2 regions of the Pseudonocardia sp. C8 genome follow, and region 2 is predicted to be linked to the other one. Evidence: riboswitches for the same ligand, from Rfam matches in the RefSeq annotation. Region 2 holds a riboswitch; the other holds the start of a gene.
What was found. A riboswitch is a leader RNA that binds a small molecule or an ion and turns the genes downstream of it on or off. The one in region 2 is predicted to bind thiamine pyrophosphate.
Positions count from the first base shown of each region.

Region 1 (4,693 bases), 3.8 Mb from region 2:
CGCGCCGCTCCGACGTTCTCACCCGTGGAACCGCCGCCCCACGATGCCACTGCAAGGAGCCATGCCACACCAGCGCCCCCCGGAGCCCAGCCGCGGTGATGTCGACCGGCGCGTTCCCGGACCCACCCGCCCCGTCCCACCGGCCACCGGTCGCCCGGTCGCGTCCCCGGACGCCCCCCAGGTCCCGCAGCCGCGCCGCGCCGCACCCGCCCGGCCCCCGCACGCCGGTCCCGGCGTCCCGCCGGCGACCCCGCCGGGCGGCCAGCGGCCGACCCGGGTGGTCCCCGGCCCGGGCGTCCCGCAGGGGACCCCGCCGGGCGGATACCCGCGGACCCGCGCGATGACCTCCGCGGCCGCGCCCACCGAGCTGAGCCCGGCCTCCGGTCCCGGTGGCCCGAACGGGCCGGTCGGAGCCGGCCCCGGAAAGGGATCCGACGCAGGGAAGGGGCCCGGCTCCGCCAAGGACGACGGCTCCGGCGAGACGACCTCGCTGAAGGCCGAGCTGAGCCCGACGAAGATCGCGGCCGGCGCCGGCGCCGCGGTCGTCACGGCGATCCTCGGCTCGTTCCTCGGCGCGGTCGGCACCGTCCTGGGCGCGGCGCTCGGCTCGATCGTCACCACGCTGGCCACCACGCTGTTCACCCGGTCGATCGAGGTGAGCAAGGACAAGGCGGTCGTGCTCAAGCAGAAGGCGGTCGCCCGCAAGGGCAAGGGCGTCGCCGAGGGGACCGTCGCCGCGGCCCGGCAGTCGGCCGGCCGCGGAGCCGCGGGCCCGACCGGTGAGGAGACCGTCCTGCTCGACCCGGCGCACGCGCCCGGCCGGCCGCGCACGGCCGCGGCGTCCGGTGCGGGACTCGGCGGGTTCCGGCGGGTCCGGGTCACCCGCCGGGCGATGATCGTGTCCGCGGTGCTCGGCGTCGTCACCTTCGGTGTCGCGATGTTCCTGATCACCGGCATCGAGGTCGTCAAGGGCTCGTCGCTGGCGGGCCACGGCTCCGGCACCTCGATCGGGAACGTCGTCCGCGGTGCGCCTCCGGCGGAGGCCCCCGACCGGGGCGGCGAGAACGGTGCCACCGACCCGTCGAGCTCGGAGAGCGCCACCTCGACCAGCGAGGCGCCGACCGGTACCTCGGAGCAGTCGACGAGCACGAGCCCGAGCACCGGCGAGTCGGCGCAGCCCGGCAGCGGCTCCGAGTCCGGGAGCAGCAGCGACCCGCTGCAGAACGGGCTCGACCGGATCGTCCCGAGCCAGGAACCGGACTCCGGTCAGCAGTCCGGGGAGGACGGCGGCGCCGCCCCCACCAACTGAGACGGCACGACGCGCGCGGCGCCGGTGGGCAACGGCCCACCGGCGCCGTCGTGTGTGCGGCCCGGAAGTGCGTGCGGAGGCCGGCCCCGACGGAACGGTCCCGACCCCGTTCATACGGGGCTCAGCGGGCGAGGCGGGCCTTCAGCCGGGCGGCAGCAGCCTGGGGGTCGTCGGCACCCGTGATGGCGCGGACGACGACGATCCGGGTCGCCCCGGCCTCGAGCACCGCGTCGAGGCGCTCCTCGTCGATCCCGCCGATCGCGAACCACGGCCGCTCCGGGGCCCGCCCGGCGACCGTGCGGACCAGGTCGAGGCCCGGCGCGGGGCGGCCCGGCTTGGTCGGTGTCGGCCAGCAGGGGCCCACGCAGAAGTAGTCGACGCCGTCCTCGCCGGCGGCGGCCAGGGTCTCGTCCGGGCTGTGCGAGGACCGGCCGACGAGCACGTCGTCGCCCACGATCCGGCGGGCCCAGGCCACCGGCAGGTCGTCCTGGCCGAGGTGCAGCACGTCGGCCCCGGCGGCCAGCGCGACGTCGGCCCGGTCGTTCACCGCGAGCAGCGCGCCGTGCCGGCGGCAGGCGTCGGCGAGCACGTCCAGCGCGGCCAGCTCGGCCCTCGCCTCGAGCGGCCCGTCCGGTCCGCCCTTGTCCCGGAGCTGGACGATGTCGACCCCGCCGGCGAGTGCGGCGTCGGCGAACGCGGCCAGGTCGCCCTGCTCGGTGCGGGCGTCGGTGCAGAGGTAGAGCCTCGCCTCCTGCAGGCGGGCGAGGCGGGTGGAGCGGGTATCGGTGTCGGACACGGCCCGCACGCTACGGCGTACGCTGGAGGTTCGTAGGTGAGAGCCACGGGAGCCCGGCGAACGGGCTGAGAGGGGACCTCGGAAGCGGTCCCGACCGTCGAACCTGATCCGGGTCATGCCGGCGCAGGGAGTGAGGTGGGCAGAACCATGACCAGGCGGCTGGCCGTCGCCGGAGCCGGTGCGATCGGGCTGTCCGTGGCCCGCGAGGCCGCGCACGCCGGATGGGCCGTGACCGTGTTCGACCCGGCCCCGGGCAGCGGTGCGTCCTGGGTCGCCGGCGGGATGCTGGCCCCGGTCACCGAGGCCTGGCCGGGCGAGGAGGACCTGCTGGCGCTCGGGCTGGACTCGGTGGCGCGCTGGCCGGAGTTCGCGGCCGCGCTGTCCGCCGAGGCGGGAACCGACGCCGGGCTGCACCCGGCGGGCACCGTGGTCGCGGCGACCGGCTCCGGTGACCGCGACGAGCTGACCGCGCTCGCCGGGTACCTGGAGTCGCTGGGCCGGCCGGTGCAGCGGCTCACCGGTCGCGAGCTGCGCCGGCTGGAGCCGGCCATCGGTCCGGACGTCCGCGGCGGCCTCTCGGTGCCCGGCGACCCCTCGGTGGACAACCGCCGGCTGCTGGCGGCGCTGCGGGCCGCGTGCGGGCGGGCCGGGGTGACGGTCGACGAGCGTGCGGTCGCCGCGGTGCGCGACGACGGCGCGCGGGTCACCGGGCTCCGGCTCGCCGACGGCACCGAGGTCGCGGCCGACGTGGTCGTGGTCGCGGCGGGGGCGCACTCGTCGTCGTTGCACCCGGTGCTGGAGGGCCTGGTCCGGCCGGTGAAGGGCGAGGTCCTGCGGCTCACCCGCCGGCCCGGTGCGCTGCCGCCGCCGGCCCGCACCGTCCGGGCGCTCGTCGACGGGCGCCCGGTGTACGCCGTCCCGCGGGTCCTGCCGGGGCACGGTGACCTCGTGGTCGGCGCGACGACGGCGGAGAACGGCTTCGACACCGACGTCACCGTGGGCGGGGTGCGCGACCTGCTCCGGGACGCCGAACGGATCCTGCCCGGGATCGCGGAGTACGCGCTGACCGAGTCGGCGGCCGGTCTGCGACCGGGCAGCCGAGACAATGTTCCCCTCATCGGCCGAATCGGGCCGGAGGGGCTGATCGCCGCGACCGGGCACGGCCGCAACGGCATGCTGCTCGTCCCGGTGACGGCGGCCGCGGTCGCCGCCGTGCTGCGCGACGCTGCCGTGCCCGATGCCGTGCGGGCCGCCGACCCGCGCCGCTTCACCTCGGTCGCGGCCGAGAGGAGCTGACGATGGTGATCCTGCTGAACGGCGAGAGCCGCGAGATCGAGGACGGGACCGACCTGGCCCGGGTCCTCACCGACGCCGGGCTGCCCGAGCGGGGCGTCGCCGTCGCCGTGGACGGCGAGGTCGTGCCCCGGGCGTCCTGGCCGGGGTACGTGCCGGCCGACGGCGCACGGGTCGAGGTGCTGACCGCGGTGCAGGGAGGATGACGATGGACAAGCTCGCGTTCGGCGACCACCTGTTCGACTCCCGGCTGGTGATGGGCACCGGGGGTGCCACCAACCTGGAGATCCTGGAGCGGGCGCTGGTCGCGTCCGGCACCGAGCTGACGACCGTGGCCCTGCGCCGGGTCGACGTCGTCGGCGGGACCGGGCTGCTGGACCTGCTGCGCCGGCTCGGGATCCGGGTGCTGCCCAACACCGCGGGCTGCCGGACCGCCGCCGAAGCCGTGCTGACCGCACGGATGGCCCGGGAGGCCCTCGAGACCGACCTGGTCAAGCTGGAGGTCGTCGCGGACGAGCGCACCCTGCTGCCCGACCCGATCGAGCTCCTCGACGCGGCCGAGCAGCTCGTCGAGGACGGCTTCACCGTGCTGCCCTACACCAACGACGACCCGGTGCTCGCCCGGAAGCTGGAGCAGGCCGGGTGCGCCGCCGTCATGCCGCTGGGGTCGCCGATCGGGACCGGGCTGGGCATCCGGAACCCGCACAACATCGAGATGATCGTCGAGGCGGCGGGCGTCCCGGTCGTGCTCGACGCCGGGATCGGCACCGCGTCGGAGGCCGCGCAGGCGATGGAGCTGGGGTGCGACGCCGTCCTGCTCGCCACCGCGGTCACCCGGGCCGCGGATCCGGAGCGGATGGCCCGGGCGATGCGGCTCGGCGTCGAGGCCGGCTGGGACGCGCGGCGAGCCGGCCGGATCCCGCGCCGGTACTGGGCCCATGCGAGCTCGCCGGAGCGGGAGGACTGACAGGGGTGCAGCGGGTCCGGGTCACCGGTCGCGGGGACGCAGACCCAGATCCGACAGTTCCAACGCGGCCAGCCGGGCGACGACGTCCGGGTCGCCGGACCGCCACGCGGCCGCCGGGTCGGGGACGACCCGGGTCAGCGTCCGCACCGGGACCCGGGCCAGTGCGCGGAGCGCGAGCAGGTTCGGCGCGGACCCGCGCGCGGCCACCGCGGCACCGGCGCGGCGGGCGTAGCGCAGCCGCAGCGGCAGCCAGCCGAGCAGCACCGGGAGCAGCAGAACCAGCGGGACGACGACCAGCGCCCCGGTCGCGAGCATGGCCACGGTGTCG
Region 1 covers NZ_JACMTR010000002.1:5,956,873-5,961,565, forward strand. The annotation lists gene H7X46_RS28330 (hypothetical protein) at 62-1,309, shown strand; gene thiE (thiamine phosphate synthase) at 1,431-2,114, opposite strand; TPP riboswitch at 2,150-2,236, shown strand; gene thiO (glycine oxidase ThiO) at 2,253-3,401, shown strand; gene thiS (sulfur carrier protein ThiS) at 3,404-3,604, shown strand; gene H7X46_RS28350 (thiazole synthase) at 3,607-4,365, shown strand; gene H7X46_RS28355 (hypothetical protein) at 4,387-4,693, opposite strand, start outside.
Region 1: another riboswitch for thiamine pyrophosphate. It lies ahead of thiO (glycine oxidase ThiO); the one in region 2 lies ahead of H7X46_RS10575 (ABC transporter substrate-binding protein).

Region 2 (4,693 bases):
CCGGCCAGCGCCCCGAACAGCGTCGACTTGCCGCACCCGGACGGCCCGACGATCGCGACGAACTCCCCGGCGACCACGTCCAGCGAGACACCCGACAGCACGTCGAGGTCGCCGTAGGACACCGACAGGTCCCGCACCGCCACCTTCACCGGTGATCACCCCGGTACCAGGGCGTGACCAGGCGTTGCACCAGGTAGGTGAGCCCGAACAGGGCCACCGAGAGCACCGCGGTCACCCCGACCGCGGCCAGCACCAGGTCGGTGCGGAACTGGTTCTTCTGCAGCTGCATGAAGATCCCCAGCCCGGCGCGGGCGCCGACGTACTCGGCGAAGATCGCCCCGGTGACCGCGTAGGTGATCGCGATCCGCAGCGCGGTGAAGAACGACGGCAGCGCGCCCGGCAGCCGCACGTAGCGGAACCGCTGCCAGCGGCTCGCGCCCATCGAGCGCAGCAGGGCGGTCGCCGACCGGTCGGTCGCGGCGAACCCCTCGATCAGCCCGACGGCGACCGGGAAGAACGTCACCAGCGCGATCACGAGGACCTTCGGCAGCAGCCCGAAGCCGAACCAGAGGATGAGCAGCGGGGCGATCGCCACCACCGGCAGGGTCTGCGAGGCCACCAGCAGCGGGGTCAGGGCGCGGCGCAGCCACGGCGAGAAGTCGACCGCGACCGCGATCGCCCAGGCCACGGCCAGCGACACGGTGAAGCCGATCGCCGTCACCTGGATCGTGGGCAGCGTGTTCGCCCACAACGCGGACCGGAACGCCCAGCCCTGCTCGACGACCCGCAACGGCGACGGCAGCACCTGCGGCCGGACACCGGTCAGCGTCACCGCGAGCTGCCAGGCGACCAGCAGCGCGGCGACGAGCAGGGCGGCGGGGGCGAGGCGGCGGGTCATGGCGCGAGCAGGTCGTTGGTGAACCACGTCGTGAAGTCGGGCTTCTGCCGGACCGGTTTCCCGTCCGGGCCGGCGACCGTGCCGGTGTCGTAGAGGAATCCGGAGAACCGGGCCCACTGCTCGGGGGTCTGGTGCCCGACCCTGCCCTGCGGGTCGCGCAGGAAGCTCCCGGCGAGCATCGCGGCGCCGCGGTCGACGAGCTCGTCGGAGGTGAACGCGCCCGGGTTGGCCTCCTTGAGCATCCGGGCGGCCGTGGCCGGGTCGTCGGCGGCGAGCCGGTAGCCGCGCTGCACGGCCTGGACGAACGCGCGCGACCGGTCGGGGTCGTTCTTCAGCACGGTGGAGTTGGCGATCAGCAGGACGTTGTAGGCGTCCGGGAAGCCGTAGTCGGTGTAGCGGAAGGTCTTGACCGGTTCGCCACGCAGCTGCGCCTCGATGCCCTCGACGTTGACGAACGGCTCGGTGAAGTCGGCCTGGCCGGCGTAGAGCGCCTCGTAGGCCGCGGTGTTGAGCACCTCGGTGCGGAACTCTCCGCGGCCGCCGTCGGCCTTGATCACGGCCTGCATCTTCGGGATCTCCCCCGGACCGCCGAACCCGGCGTACACCTTGCCGTCCAGATCGCGCGGGCTCCGGATGTCGTGCCGGTCGGCCTTCACCGCGATCTCGGTGGCCCAGTGCTGCAGGATCGCCATCACCGAGGTGATGTCGGCGCCTGCGGCCTTCGAGAACGTGAACGAGTCCTGGAAGCTGATCCCGAAGTCGGCGGCCCCGCTGGCGACCAGGGTGTCCGGCGAGGTCGCGTTGTAGGGCAGGAACTCGACGTTCAGCCCGGCCTCGCGGAAGTACCCGGCCTGCTGGGCGGCGAACAGGCCGATGTGGTTGGTGTTGGGCGTCCAGTCCAGCGCGACCCGGATCGGCGGCCCGCCGGGCTGCTGCGGCGCGGTCTCGCCGGCCGCGCAGCCGGACAGCGCCAGCAGCAGCGCGACGAGCAGGACGAACGGACGGGCACGTGACAGCACGAGGACGGGCCTCCCTACGCCGGTGTCAACCGGATCAGGTTCGAACGGTCGACGGCCGGTCCTGCCGCCCTCTCAGCCTCGGTGCGCGGGCTCCCGCGGTACGGGCGATCACTCTACGCGGGTGCGACCGCCCGGACCACTCCCCGTGGGTGACGGACAGTGATCGTGGTCGGCCGGTCGGCCCACGGCTCAGCCGGATCGTTATCCTCCGGACCCGAACGACGACGCTGCGTGACGGCACGTGAGGAAGGACGACATGGCGGTCTCCGGCCCCCGCGGGCGCTCCCCGTCCGACCCGACGGCCGCGCTCGTGCGCGTGGCGCTGCAGGCGGGGGCGACCCCGGTGGCGCACGTCGACGTCGCCGCCCTGCTGTCCGGGATCTGCGTGGCGCTCGTGCCGGCGGCCGGGGTGGCGGGCGCGACCCTGCTGCTGCGGGAGCCGGCCGACCCGCGCGACCCCGAGGGGCGGCGGGTGTTCGGGTCGGACACCGCGGCCACCCGGCTCGGCGAGCTGCAGCGCCGGGCGGACGCCGGTCCGGGGCCGGCTGCCGAGCGCGGCGACCGCGTGCTGCTCACCCCCGACCTCACCCGGTCCGGGCCGCCGGAGCTCGCCGCGGCGGCGGCCGGCTGCGGGCTGGTGCGGTCGCTCACGGTCCCGGTGCCGCTCGCCGGCCGCCCGGCGGGGGCGCTGCAGCTGCTGGCGCGCGCAGGGCCCGGTGGCGACCGGCTGACCGAGCACCTCGCCACCGGGCTGCGGCCGGTGGCGGCGGCACTGGCGGCCCGGATCGGCGACGTCCGCGAGCTGGCCCGGCTCGAGGCCGAGGTCGCCCGGGCGGCGGAGCGGGCCCAGGCCCGGGTGCCGGCGCCGCGGCTCCCGGAGGTGGAGCGCACCGGACCGATCCCGCACGTGCCGGCACCGCGGCGGGCCCGGCACCGCCGGCGGGATGCCTGAGGCCCGGCGGCCGAGGGCCGAAGCAGCAGCACTGAGGCCCGGCGGCCGAGGGCCGAAGCACGCAGCACCGACTCAGCGCCCGGGGTCCTCCCCAGCCGCCCGCTCCCCCTGCACCTGGACGTGTTCCTGCAGGTAGGACGACACGCGCTGGCGGCTGACGCCGAACAGCCTGCCGATCCCGGCGATCGTCTCGCCCTCATCGTGCAGCGCGACCGCCTCCTCCCGGCGGAACCGCCCGCCGACGGCGCCGAGGCCGTCGAGCGCGCGGGTCACGCTCTCCACGATCAGCGGCCGCTTCTCCCGCGGCACGATCTCCCGCCAGCCCAGCCCCTCGGCGCGCAGTGCCTGCAGTTCCCGCACCCGTTCCCGCGCGGACTCCAGGTCCGCGATCGACGCCTCCAGCTGGGCGCCCAGCGCGGCCAGTGCCGCGTCGGCGCCGCCGGGCGCCGCACGCGCACCGGCCGTCCGGTCGCCGTCCCCCGCCGTCGTCACGCCACGGAGCCTACGGGTCCCTCATCGCCGGTCCGGTGCGACGCGTACCGTGACAGCCGCAAGGGGGGTTGCGCCCCTGGAGGGGTCACTCGCGGCGCCGGTCGCGGATCGGGAGGAACGGATGGCGCGCTACGACGTCGTCATCGTCGGTGGCGGCTCGGCCGGCGCTGTGCTGGCGAACCGGCTCAGTGCCGATCCGGCCCGCCGCGTGCTCGTGCTGGAGGCCGGCCGGCCGGACCACCGCTGGGACCCGGTGATCCGGATGCCGGCCGCGTTGTCCCGGGCCTGGGGCAACCCGCGTTACGACTGGTGCTACACCACCGAGCCTGAGGCGGGCCTGGCCGGCCGACGGCTCGCCGTCCCGCGAGGGAAGGTGCTCGGCGGCAGCAGCAGCATCAACGGCATGGTCTACCAGCGCGGCCACCCCGGCGACTACGACCGGTGGGCCACCGGCGCGGGGCTGGCCGGCTGGAGCTCCGCGCACTGCCTGCCCTACTTCCGGCGCCTGGAACGGCGACTCTCCGAGCACCGCATCGCGTTCGACGCCGACGGCCACGGCCCCCAGATCCTCGAGCGGGCCCCGGCCGGCGGGCTGCTGAACGACGCCTTCCTCATCGCGGCCCGCCAGGCCGGGCACGCCGTGGTGGACAACGTCAACGGGCCGGTGCAGGAGGGTTTCTCCCGCACCGAGCGGACGATCTTCCGCGGCCGTCGGTACTCGGCCACCGACGCCTACCTGCATCCGGTGTCGACGTCCCGGCCGAACCTGCAGGTCCGGACCGGGGCCGCCGTGCGGGAGCTGTTGTTCGACGCCCGGGGCAGGCGGGTGACCGGGGTCCGGTTCCGCGCCGCGGACGGATCCACACACGACGTCGACGCGGGCGAGACGATCCTCTGCGCCGGTGCGATCGCCACCCCGCAGCTGCTGCAGGTGTCCGGGATCGGCGATCCGGCACACCTGGCCACGCTCGGGGTCGAGGTCCGCGCCGCGCTCGGCGGGGTCGGGGAGAACCTGCAGGACCATCTCGCGATCCACCTGCAGCACTCCTGCCTGCAGCCGGTCTCGCTGTCCACGCACCGACGCGTCCACCGACTGCCCGGTGCCGCCGCCCGGTGGGTCGTCTCGGGCACCGGCATCGGGGCGAGCAACCACTTCGAGATCGGCGGGTTCGCCACGACCTCGCTCGGCGCCGGGATCCCGGACGTCATGATGCTCTTCGCCCCGGTGGCGATGCGGTTCGCGCCGGACGTGCGGCCGACCGGGCACGGGTTCGAGCTGCACGTGAGCGTGATGGCCGGCGACGCCCGCGGCACCGTGCGGGCCGTCTCACG
Region 2 covers NZ_JACMTR010000002.1:2,111,703-2,116,395, reverse strand. The annotation lists gene H7X46_RS10585 (ABC transporter ATP-binding protein) at 1-149, opposite strand, end outside; gene H7X46_RS10580 (ABC transporter permease) at 146-898, opposite strand; gene H7X46_RS10575 (ABC transporter substrate-binding protein) at 895-1,917, opposite strand; TPP riboswitch at 1,912-2,024, opposite strand; gene H7X46_RS10570 (hypothetical protein) at 2,174-2,869, shown strand; gene H7X46_RS10565 (hypothetical protein) at 2,942-3,361, opposite strand; gene H7X46_RS10560 (choline dehydrogenase) at 3,483-4,693, shown strand, end outside.